2 regions of the Aeromonas sp. FDAARGOS 1409 genome follow, and region 2 is predicted to be linked to the other one. Evidence: riboswitches for the same ligand, from Rfam matches in the RefSeq annotation. Region 2 holds a riboswitch; the other holds the start of a gene.
What was found. A riboswitch is a leader RNA that binds a small molecule or an ion and turns the genes downstream of it on or off. The one in region 2 is predicted to bind lysine.

Region 1 (5,255 bases), 830 kb from region 2:
CCAGCAAGATGCCCTACGGGAAATATCGGGGGCGACGCATCATCGATATTCCGGAGCCTTATCTGGTGTGGCTGGCGCGCAGCGGTTTTCCGGCCGGTGCCCTTGGCCAGTCATTGGCGCTGGCCTACGAGATAAAACTCAATGGGCTGGAGTCGATGATTATTCCCATTATTAACAGGATGTCAGAATGAGAATATATACGAGGCAGGGGGACAAAGGACTCACGCGGCTGGCCGACGGCACGTCTCTGGCTAAAGATGATCGGCGCGTGGAAACCTATGGCGCCATCGATGAGCTGAATTCCCAGATAGGGCTCTTGATGGCCGAAATACCCGCCGACGAGACGGCATTATTGGCCGAATTGATATTGTTGCAGCAGGAGCTGTTTGATTTGGGGGGCGAGTTGGCCTTTTCCAGCGAGGCGCAAAATCCCGCCTTGTGGCAGGTCAACGAGCGCTGGACGCAGAGGCTCGAACAGCAGATCGATGTCTATAGTGCCCAGTTGCCGGCACTGCGTAATTTCATCCTGCCGAGCGGCTCGCGGGCGGCGGCCCAGGCTCACGTAGTGCGAACCCTGACCCGTCGCTGCGAGCGCCTGCTGCTGGGCCTGAGCCGCGAGGAGCGGGTGAACCCCGCCGTGTTGCCCTATCTGAACCGGCTGAGTGACTGGTTTTTCACCGTAGCCAGATACCTGCTGGTCTCCTCGGGCACGCCGGAGATTCTCTGGGTCAAGGCGGCGGATAGGCGCTGAGGAGCTCATGGAGCGGGCAATAAAAAACCTCGCCTAGCGAGGTTTTTTATTGGGCGGGACAGCGTGTCAGGGATCAGATGGCAAATTCTTCCACCGACTTGCCTTCGGCCACGGCCTTGGCAATGACGGAGGGCATGCGACCCTGGCCGGTCCAGGTTTTTTCCACACCATTGTCCAGATAGCGATATTTGGCGGGGCGGGGGGCTCGCTTGCCCTTGCTTGCCTTGGGAGCATCGGCGACAACGGTATTGACCAATTCAGCGGGATCGATCCCGGCTGCCTTCAGCATTTCGGCGTATTCGGCAATTTTCTTTTGATGCTCTTCACGGGCCTGGCGCTCGGCAGATTCATCCTGCTGACGTTCGGCCACCACGGCGGAGAGTTTCTCCAAACCTTCTTCCAGCTGTTCCAGAGTCAATTCGCGGCAAGTCGCCCGCAGGCTACGGATATTCAACAGTACTTTCAAAAATTCGTTCATATTGGCTACCACGCGAGCAAGATATTAGGGGAAGAGATTGTTTTTTCGATAATCTATAGGGGGATTCGGCATCAAGTCAAGCCTGCCGAAATAATTAATTAGCCTGATAAATTAAGTCAGATAAATATTCGTGGCGATATATTTTCCTGCATCTGTCTGCGTTCATTTCCGAATGAGTTCCAACCAGATGAAAATATCGTCGACATGAGCGATGGCGCACCATTTGACTACCATTTGCCTTGCTTGTGCCATACCTGCCTTGAAATTTAATCAAAAAACTTGCCATCACCCGGTAGCTCGATAAAATGTGCCGCGAATACCTTTAAGTAGAGGCGCGCTGCCTATGAGTAACCGAGCGGAGGGTGATGCCTGTGATGCTCGATGAAAGGAGTCGGCGCCGAAGTGACCAGGCCATCATACCGGGTTGCTGGTTCTGCATCTAATAGGTGCAGGACTGCCATAGTCATCCACTATGGAGCGCTACCTGAAGGGGCTGAGGAGTATACCCTCCCCATGGGTTTTGTTTCTTTGATCCTCTCGGTAGATCTCCACCTGTTGTCTTTAGGTGCAAAGAGATCATGGACATCATTCATTACGCCGACTCCGGTTGGTCCGTCGTTCCCCCCTTGCTGGCCGTCGCCCTGGCGATCATCACCCGTCGCGTCCTGGTGTCGCTGGGGGTGGGCATAGTCGCGGGCAGCCTGCTGCTCAACCAGTTTTCCCCCCTCGCGTCACTGCACTACATGCTCGACACCGTGCTCAGGATCTTCTGGGTCGACGGTGCGCTCAACCGCGACAACGTCAACATGATCCTCTTCATGTTGCTGCTCGGCGGCCTCATCAGCCTGATGAGCGTCTCCGGCGCCACCCGGGCCTTTGCCGAGTGGGCCGAGCGCCGTGCCAAGACCCGCAAGGGAGCCAAGACCCTCACCGGCATGATGGTGTTCGCCTTCTTCATCGACGACTTCTTCCACAGTCTGTCGGTGGGGGCCATCTGCCGTCCGGTCACCGATCGCTTCCAGATCTCCCGCGCCAAGCTGGCCTACCTGCTGGACTCCACCGCGGCGCCGGTCTGCGTGCTGATGCCCATCTCCTCCTGGGGCGCCTACATCATCGCTCTGGTGGGTGGCATCATGGCGGCCCACGGTCTGACCGAGCAGAGCCCCATCTCCGCCTTCGTCGAGATGATCCCGATGAACCTCTATGCGGTGTTCACCCTGATCATGGTGCTGGTGGTGATCGCCTTCCAGCTCGACATCGGCCCCATGCGCCAGCATGAGCAGTGGGCCCTGGAGGGCAAGCTGTGGGATGAGTCCAAGGGACGTCCCATCGGTCTGGACATGGAGAGCCCGGAGGAGAGCAACGGCGGCATGATCGACATGGTGCTGCCGATCCTGACCCTCACCCTGGCCACCGTCTACTTCATGATCGACTCCGGTGCCAGCGTGCTGGAGAGCAAAGGGCTGCCGTTCAGCGTGCTCGGATCGTTCGAGAATACCAACGTCGGCTCCTCCCTGGTCTATGGCGCCCTGTGCAGTCTGGTGGTCTCCATCGGCTTGGCCATGCGCCTCAAGCTCGGGGCCAGCAACTGGATGAAGGCCGCGCCTCAGGGGATCATGGCCATGCTGCCCGCCATCAACATCCTGCTGTTTGCCTGGACCATAGGCGCCGTGGTGCGCGACGTGGAGACCGGTAAATACCTGGCTTCCCTGGCCAACGGCAACCTGCCCATCGAGGTGCTGCCGGCGGTGGTGTTCATCCTCTCCTGTGCCATGGCCTTTGCCACCGGCACCAGCTGGGGCACCTTCGGCATCATGCTGCCGCTCGCCGGCGACATGGCGGCCGCCAGCGACCTCAGCCTGATGCTGCCCATGCTGGCCGCCGTGCTGGCGGGCTCGGTGTTCGGCGATCACAGCTCGCCCATCTCCAGCACCAGCATCCTCTCGGCCACGGGGGCCGGTTGCCACCACATCGATCACGTGATGACCCAGCTGCCCTATGCGCTGGCCATCGCCTTCGGCGCCGCCCTCGGCTATCTGGTGATGGGCTTGATGCACTCCGTGCTGGCAGGCTTTACCGTCAGTGCGCTCTGGTTCCTGGTCTTCTCAGGTTACCATCTGCGCAAAACCCGGCAGCATCGCGCGCTGGCCGTCGCATAAGAGAACAAGGGGCCTTCGGGCCCCTTGGTTTTGGCGGGGGCTTTCGTTAGCATGCCCCCCATCATTCCCGTATCGGAACTCCACCATGGCTTCATTGCACTACAAATTCGCCACCATGAACTCGGGCAAGTCGACCCAGCTCATCCAGGCGCACTTCAACTACCTGGAGCGAGGCATGGTTCCGCTGGCCATGACCCCCGCCATCGACGATCGCTTCGGTGTCGGGGTGATCAGCGCCAGGGTGGGGCTGGAGTTGAGGGTGGAGGTCTTCAGCGACAGCTGCGATCTGTTCGAGATGGTCAAGGCCCGCCACGCCGAGCGGCACATCGATGTCTTCATCGTCGACGAGGCGCAGTTCCTGACCCGCGAGCAGGTCTACCAGCTCGCCCGCATCGTGGACGAGCAGGACATCCCGGTGATCGCCTACGGCCTCAAGACCGATTTTCGCGGGGAGCTCTTTCTCGGCTCCTACCACCTGCTCTGCCTGGCAGACAAGTTCGAGGAGCTGAAAAGCATCTGCTGGTGCGGCAACAAGGCGCATATGAACTCTCGCGTCAACGAGGCGGGGCAGGTGATGCGCGATGGCGAGCAGGTGGAGATTGGCGGCAACGATCGCTATGTGTCGCTTTGCCGCAAGCACTACCTGGAGGGACGTGCGTTCAAGTAAGGCTGGCCATCATCCACAAAGGGCGCCCATCCGGCGCCCTTTTGTTTGACCGGGGCTCAGTCGATCTCGATGTCGACGGGGGCGATGATGGGATCGGCCACCGGCAGGCGGTGGAACAGCTGGCGGAAGTGTTGCTGCACCCGTCCTATGTCGACGAGCGACATGCCGGAGGCGAAGCCGAACCAGACGTAGAGGCCGGTGAGATCGCGAAACATGGGAGGCAGGTAGCGCGGTGCATCGATGAGCCCCTCCAGATAGTGCTGGTAGAGCACCGGGATGTCGTCCAGGGTCACCTTGCCGACGAACAGCATGGGCAGGATCTCGGGGACCCCCTCCAGCACGGCGCTGCGGATGAAGTTGACGGTCTCCACATAGCCCTTCACATAGGAGAGATCCTTGGTAAAGCAGGCCCCCCCCGCCACCATGCCGCCGCGAAACACCCGCTGGGTGATCTTGTAGGCGTCGTGCTCGCTGGTGCCTTTCTCTACGAAGTGGCGAAACACCTCGACGAAGTCGGCGCCGCGCTCCGCCATGTCGATGGCCATGACCCGATCCGAGATGCGCTTGGCCCTGTCCGGAAAGGAGTTGAAGGTGAGGGTCTCGATAAGCACGGCCAACCCCTCCTGACAGGCGGTGATGCGCGGCGAGCCTGCCCCGAGCCAGGTGGCATAGGATTGCTGCCGACCGTTCAGGGTGGTGCCCACGTGGACCCAGCCCTCGTGCACCTCCAGCACCTGCAGGTCGAGCTCAGAGAAGCGGGCGTGGGAGCTCAGCTTGATGTAATCCCCCCCGGCGGCGGCATCGGAGACGATGCCATCGCTGAGCTTGACCTGCACGGTGCCGTCGCTGAAATAGTTCGACAGCTTGCCTTGCAGCCTGGCCACCGCCGCGTCCCCCTCGAACTCCTTGGGGTAGGGGCGCACCAGATGGCGGGCACCCGGCAGGGAGAAGATGTCGCACAATCTGGCCCCCAGCTCTTTCAGGGTCTTGCGATCACCGCGCAGGTGATCGCTCGCCGAGCCGTAGAGCCGCTGGCTGTAACGCTGAAAGTCCGTCTGCCCGCGCTGGCGCAGCATCTCGATCACCACCATGTACTGATCCACCGTCTCTTGCAGGATCCGGCCCAGATCGTCCTGGGGGCCGAGCCGCCTGCGGATCCTGTCCCTGAGCTCCTTGAGCTCAAGGTATTTGTTGCGCGGC
Region 2 (5,255 bases):
ATTTCCCCAAGGCATTGAATAAAGGGCGACCATATGGTGGTAGAGAGCGACGGTTACATTGCGCTGATCGAGTATCTGGTAGAGAGTCTGGGTCTGTTCGAGAGCCAGCAGCAGGGCAGCGGCACCCAGACCATAGAGGATCTGGTGAGCAGCCGGGTGGCCGACAACCTGATGGCCATCTGCGAGCAGAATCCCCAGCTCGACCCCAAGGTGCGCTTCATGATCATGCAGGAGGCCGATGCCGTGGTGGCCGATCTGGAGGAGGTGCTCTCCGCCGTCTGGCTACGCGCCCCCACCCCGGCCCAGCACGCCTTCCTCGACGAGTTCATCAATCTCATCAAGAACCTGTTCGACAACACCATAGGCTAGACCCTTCCCGCCCCTCGTCCGTGCCGCGTCGAGACGCCAATGAGGCGAGACGCCAATGAAAAGGGCCGCCTCATCGGGCAGCCCTGCTTGCTAGCATTGTCAATTCATCGCGCTTGTCAGTTGAATGAATATCGGAGCAACAAAGGTGTCTGGTCTTGGCTTCCATCCATGGTAGCTAACCTGTTGGTCAGCCCTGGTTCAGTTTAGTTCCCCGCCAGACGGTATTTTCTCGATATTTATTTCACCCTTCTTTCAAAAATGTGACACGGGGCCCGCTGGCCCCGTGTTGCACGACGACGCCTCAGCGATTGAGGCTGGGGGGCAGGCAGACGCCTATGCCCCCCAGGCCGCAATAGCCTTCCGGGTTCTTCTCCAGATACTGCTGGTGATAATCCTCGGCGTAGTAGAAGGGCGCCAGCGGCAGGATGCGGGTGGTGATGGTGCGCCCGTCACCGCTCGCCGTCATGGCCTGCTGGTAGGCGGCCAGGCTCTGCTGGGCGATGGCCTCCTGGCTCTCGTCGGCATAGAAGATCACCGAGCGGTACTGGGTGCCGATGTCGCCGCCCTGGCGCATCCCCTGGGCCGGATCATGGTGTTCCCAGAACAGCTTGATGAGATCCCCATAGCCGATGACCCTGGGATCGAACACCACCTGCACCGTCTCGGCGTGGCCGGTCAGCCCGCTGCACACCTCCTTGTAGGTGGGGTTGGGGGTCAGCCCCCCCTGATAGCCAGCGGCGGTGGAATAGACCCCGGGCTGCTGCCAGAACAGCCGCTCGACGCCCCAGAAACACCCCATGCCAAACCAGGCCAGCTCCATCCCCTCGGGCCAGGGCCCCTGGGTCGGATGACCGTTTACCGCGTGCTGCTGGCCAATCTCCAGCGCTTCCCGCCGTCCCGGCAGGGCCTCTGCCGGTGAAATAATCTGCTCCATATACCCTGTCCTTGTATAAAACCCCGCGCGATGCGGCTGACGAAAAGGAACACCGAAGATAACAGGTTCCTAGCCCGGATCAACCGAGGGCGGCCTCCCGCGGCGGGGGCCGCCCTCCGGTGCGCCTCGCGGCCCCTCTCCCTCCCCCTGGTCAAAATCACGGCAAAAAAACACCAATGCAATATTTAGTCTTGATTTGTGAATTAATTTTCATATATTGAGCGAATTGCTGCTTTTTTATGGAATGAAACACGTGCGTGAACGCGAACCCAGCCTGGTCCATGCCTTTCGGCAGTCCACCCCCTATGTCAACGTGCATCGGGGTGCCACCTTCGTCCTGATGATCGGCGGGGAAGCCATCTGCCACCCCAACTTTGCCAACATCGTCAGCGACATCGCCCTGCTGCAGACCCTCGGCATTCGCCTGGTGCTGGTGTTCGGCTCGCGGCCGCAAAATGACGAGGCCCTGGCCCGCGCCGGCATCCAGGCCCAGTACCACAGGCGGGTCCGGGTCACCGACGACCAGAGCTTCGCCATCATCAAGCAGGTGTGCGGCGGTCTGCAATACGACATCACGGCCCAGCTCTCCATGGGGCTGGCCAACACCCCCATGCAGGGGGCGCGCATCAGCGTGGTGAGCGGCAACTTCGTCACCGCCCAACCGCTGGGGGTCGACGACGGCATCGATTTTTGCCACAGCGGCCGGGTACGGCGCATCGACGTGGAGGGGATCACCCGCCAGCTGGATCAGCACGGCCTGGTGCTCATCTCCCCCATCGGCTGCTCGGTCACCGGCGAGAGCTTCAACCTGAGCTCGGAAGAGGTAGCCCGCCGGGTGGCGGTGGATCTGAAAGCGGACAAGCTCATCTGCTTCAGCAGCACCCAGGGGGTCATGGACAGACACGGAGAGGCCATCTCCGAGCTCTTCCCCGAGCAGGCCGAGGAGCTGCTGGCGGAGCTGGAGCAGGCGGGGGAAGAGATGTCCGGCACCGCCCGCTACCTGCGCGCGGCCATCGCCTCCTGCCGGGGTGGCGTGCCCCGCTCCCACCTGGTGAGCTATCAGGATGACGGCGCCATGCTGCAGGAGCTGTTCAGCCGCGAGGGCCTCGGCACCCAGATAGTGCGCGAAAGCGCCGAGCGGGCGCGGGCCGCCACCATAGAGGACATCGGCGGCATCCTGGATCTCATCCGCCCCCTGGAGGAGGAAGGCATACTGGTGCGCCGCTCCCGGGAGCAGCTGGAGATGGAGATAGACAAGTTCACCATCATAGAGCGCGACGGCCTCATCATCGGCTGCGCCGCCCTCTACTGCTTTATGGAGGAGGCGATGGCCGAGATGGCCTGCGTCGCCATTCACCCGGAGTACCGCAACTCCAACCGGGGCGACACCCTGATCGCCAAGGTGGCCGAGCGGGCCAAGCGGCTCGGCATCCGCCGCCTGTTCGTGCTCACCACCCGCTCCATCCACTGGTTCCGGGAGCGGGGCTTCGATCCCCTGGAGGTGGAGGATCTGCCGGTGGCGCGCCAGCGCCTCTACAACTGGCAGCGCCGCTCCAAGGTTTTGTCCAAGACCATTTCGTAACTTGTTGATCTTGTGTCTGGTTGCCGTCAATTGTGTACTTTTTTACAAACTCGATTGACAGTGCAATCCAGTGCAGGGTATTTGTACATGCACGCCACCCCAGGGTGGCACCAGAAGAGGAGCGCTGCCCAGGCAGCCCAAGGGAGGACACCAGCGTCCTGCGAACTTGGGTCAGGGGGAGCAGCGCCGAGACGAGGCGAGTGACTGGACACCGCCACGTCGGCTGCGGGGGCTGAATCCCCCGGGTTGTCATCGGTCGTGTGCATCCCACAGGCATCCAGCAGGATCCTTGCGGGATGGGCACCACGGGTGGAGTGCTTCTGGCCGGGATCCTCACGTTTTCCTGCCATTTTTTGCCTCCTCCTCTCTTTTGCCCGATGAAACCGGATTTTCACCTTGAGACAGGAGTATGCAATGAACCTCATCAACGTCGCCAAGTTTGGCGGAACCAGCGTCGCCGATGCCGCGGCCATGAACCACTGCGCCGACGTGGTGCTGGCCAATCCGGCGACCCGGGTGGTGGTGCTGAGCGCCAGCGCCGGCGTCACCAACCTGCTGGTGAGCCTGGCCCAGGGCGAACTGGACGAAGCCGGGCAGGACACCCTGCTCGACAAGCTGACCGGGATCCAGCAGGCCATCCTGACCGCGCTCGGCAACCCGAGCGACGTGAGCGCCCTCATTCACGCCCAGCTCGGCGACATCCGCACCATGGCGCGCCAGGCCTGTCAGCACACCGACGCCGAGCTTGCGGACAGGCTCATCGCCTGCGGCGAGCTGATGTCCACCCGGCTGTTCACCGAGCTGCTGCACCAGCGCGGCGTCAAGGCCCAGTGGCAGGATGCGCGCCAGCTGCTGCGCACCGACAGCCGCTTTGGCAAGGCCACCGTGGATCTCGCGGCGACCCGCGCCCTCTGCCAAGCCACGCTGGGCCCCCTGCTGGGTGACCACCTCGTCATCACCCAGGGCTTCATCGGCGCCGATGGCGACGGCCGTACCACCACCCTCGGCCGCGGCGGCTCCGACTACAGCGCGGCCCTGCTCGCCGAGGCGCTGGACGCAGGCAGCATAGAGATCTGGACCGACGTCCCCGGCATCTACACCACGGATCCGCGCCTGGTCACCCGGGCCCGCCCCATCCCCGAGATCAGCTTCGTGGAGGCGGCGGAGATGGCCACCTTCGGCGCCAAGGTGCTGCACCCGGCCACCCTGCAACCGGCCCTGCGCCAGGACATCCCGGTGTTCGTCGGCTCCGCCAGGGATCCGGCCGCCGGCGGCACCTGGATCCGCGCCAGCACCAGCACCAATCCCCTGTTCCGGGCCGTGGCCCTGCGCCGCAACCAAGTGCTGGTCACTCTGCACAGCCTCAACATGTTCCACGCCTACGGCTTCCTGGCCGAGGTGTTCGGCATCCTGGCCCGCCACCGCATCTCGGTGGATCTCATCACCACCTCCGAGGTGAGCGTGTCGCTGACCCTGGATCACACCGGCAGCCAGAGCAACGGCGAACCCATCCTCAATGACAAGGTGCTGGCGGAGCTCGGCCAGCTGTGCAAGGTGGAGGTGGAGACCGGCTTCGCCCTGGTGGCCCTCATCGGCAACCGCATGAGCGAGGCGGCCGGGGTGGGCAGCCAGGTGTTCGACGCCATCCGCGAGCACAACATCCGGATGATCTGCTACGGCGCCAGCGCCCACAATCTCTGCTTCCTGGTGAAAGAGGACGAGGCGGGCCACATCGTCAACTGCCTGCACCGGGAGCTGCTCGACTGAGCAACGCTCTTCTCCTGGCCAGTACAAAACCTGGCGGGCCCCCCTGCTTCCCTCGCGGGAGCAGGGGCTTGAGGGACATCCATCCTCCCTCTCTGGAGCCACCACGAGACCGACAACAAAGAGGGGCGCCGCGGCGCCCCTCTTGTCGTGCAGGTATGCCCTAGGATCGCGCGGGCGGCAGCAGGTTGGCCCGGATCTGCTCGCGCAGCCCCCCCAGCCGCTGCAACAGACCGGCCTGACCGAGCCCGGCCTCATCGTGCTCCAGGTTCTCGGCAAGCGCCGGGAAGTGATCCCGCACCGCCAGCTCCAGCCAGTCGAGGCGGCGCAGGGTGAGCGGGCCGCAGCTCTTGCCGCTGAGATCGTCCTGGATGTCGAGCCGGTGGCTGCGGTACATGTCGCGCCACCAGTTGGCCGCCAGCGCCTCGTCGCTTGCCAGCGCCGCACTCCACTCCCCCACCAGCCCCTGCATGCGGGCCAGCACGGGGGCGCTCGCCCCCTCCCGCGACAAGTATTGCAGCTCCCCCTTCGCCCAGGCGAGGCAGAGCTCGCGCCAGTGGCGAAACAGCGGCAGGGGGTCGGCCACATCCAGCCAAAGCCCGGAGA

Region 1: linked by a shared signal. The riboswitch ahead of I6L39_RS18000 (Na+/H+ antiporter NhaC family protein) and the one ahead of lysC (lysine-sensitive aspartokinase 3) in region 2 are both predicted to bind lysine.

Annotation. Positions count from the first base shown of each region.
Region 1 is NZ_CP077395.1:3,859,959-3,865,213, reverse strand. Features, by position in the region: gene I6L39_RS18015 (DUF3820 family protein) at 1-191, shown strand, start outside; gene I6L39_RS18010 (cob(I)yrinic acid a,c-diamide adenosyltransferase) at 188-751, shown strand; gene I6L39_RS18005 (H-NS family nucleoid-associated regulatory protein) at 825-1,229, opposite strand; lysine riboswitch at 1,549-1,720, shown strand; gene I6L39_RS18000 (Na+/H+ antiporter NhaC family protein) at 1,808-3,388, shown strand; gene I6L39_RS17995 (thymidine kinase) at 3,474-4,055, shown strand; gene I6L39_RS17990 (flavohemoglobin expression-modulating QEGLA motif protein) at 4,112-5,255, opposite strand, start outside.
Region 2 is NZ_CP077395.1:3,026,422-3,031,676, reverse strand. Features, by position in the region: gene I6L39_RS14410 (GNAT family N-acetyltransferase) at 1-22, shown strand, start outside; gene I6L39_RS14405 (DUF3802 family protein) at 34-369, shown strand; gene msrA (peptide-methionine (S)-S-oxide reductase MsrA) at 671-1,303, opposite strand; gene argA (amino-acid N-acetyltransferase) at 1,557-2,885, shown strand; lysine riboswitch at 2,992-3,213, shown strand; gene lysC (lysine-sensitive aspartokinase 3) at 3,300-4,652, shown strand; gene I6L39_RS14385 (hypothetical protein) at 4,813-5,255, opposite strand, start outside.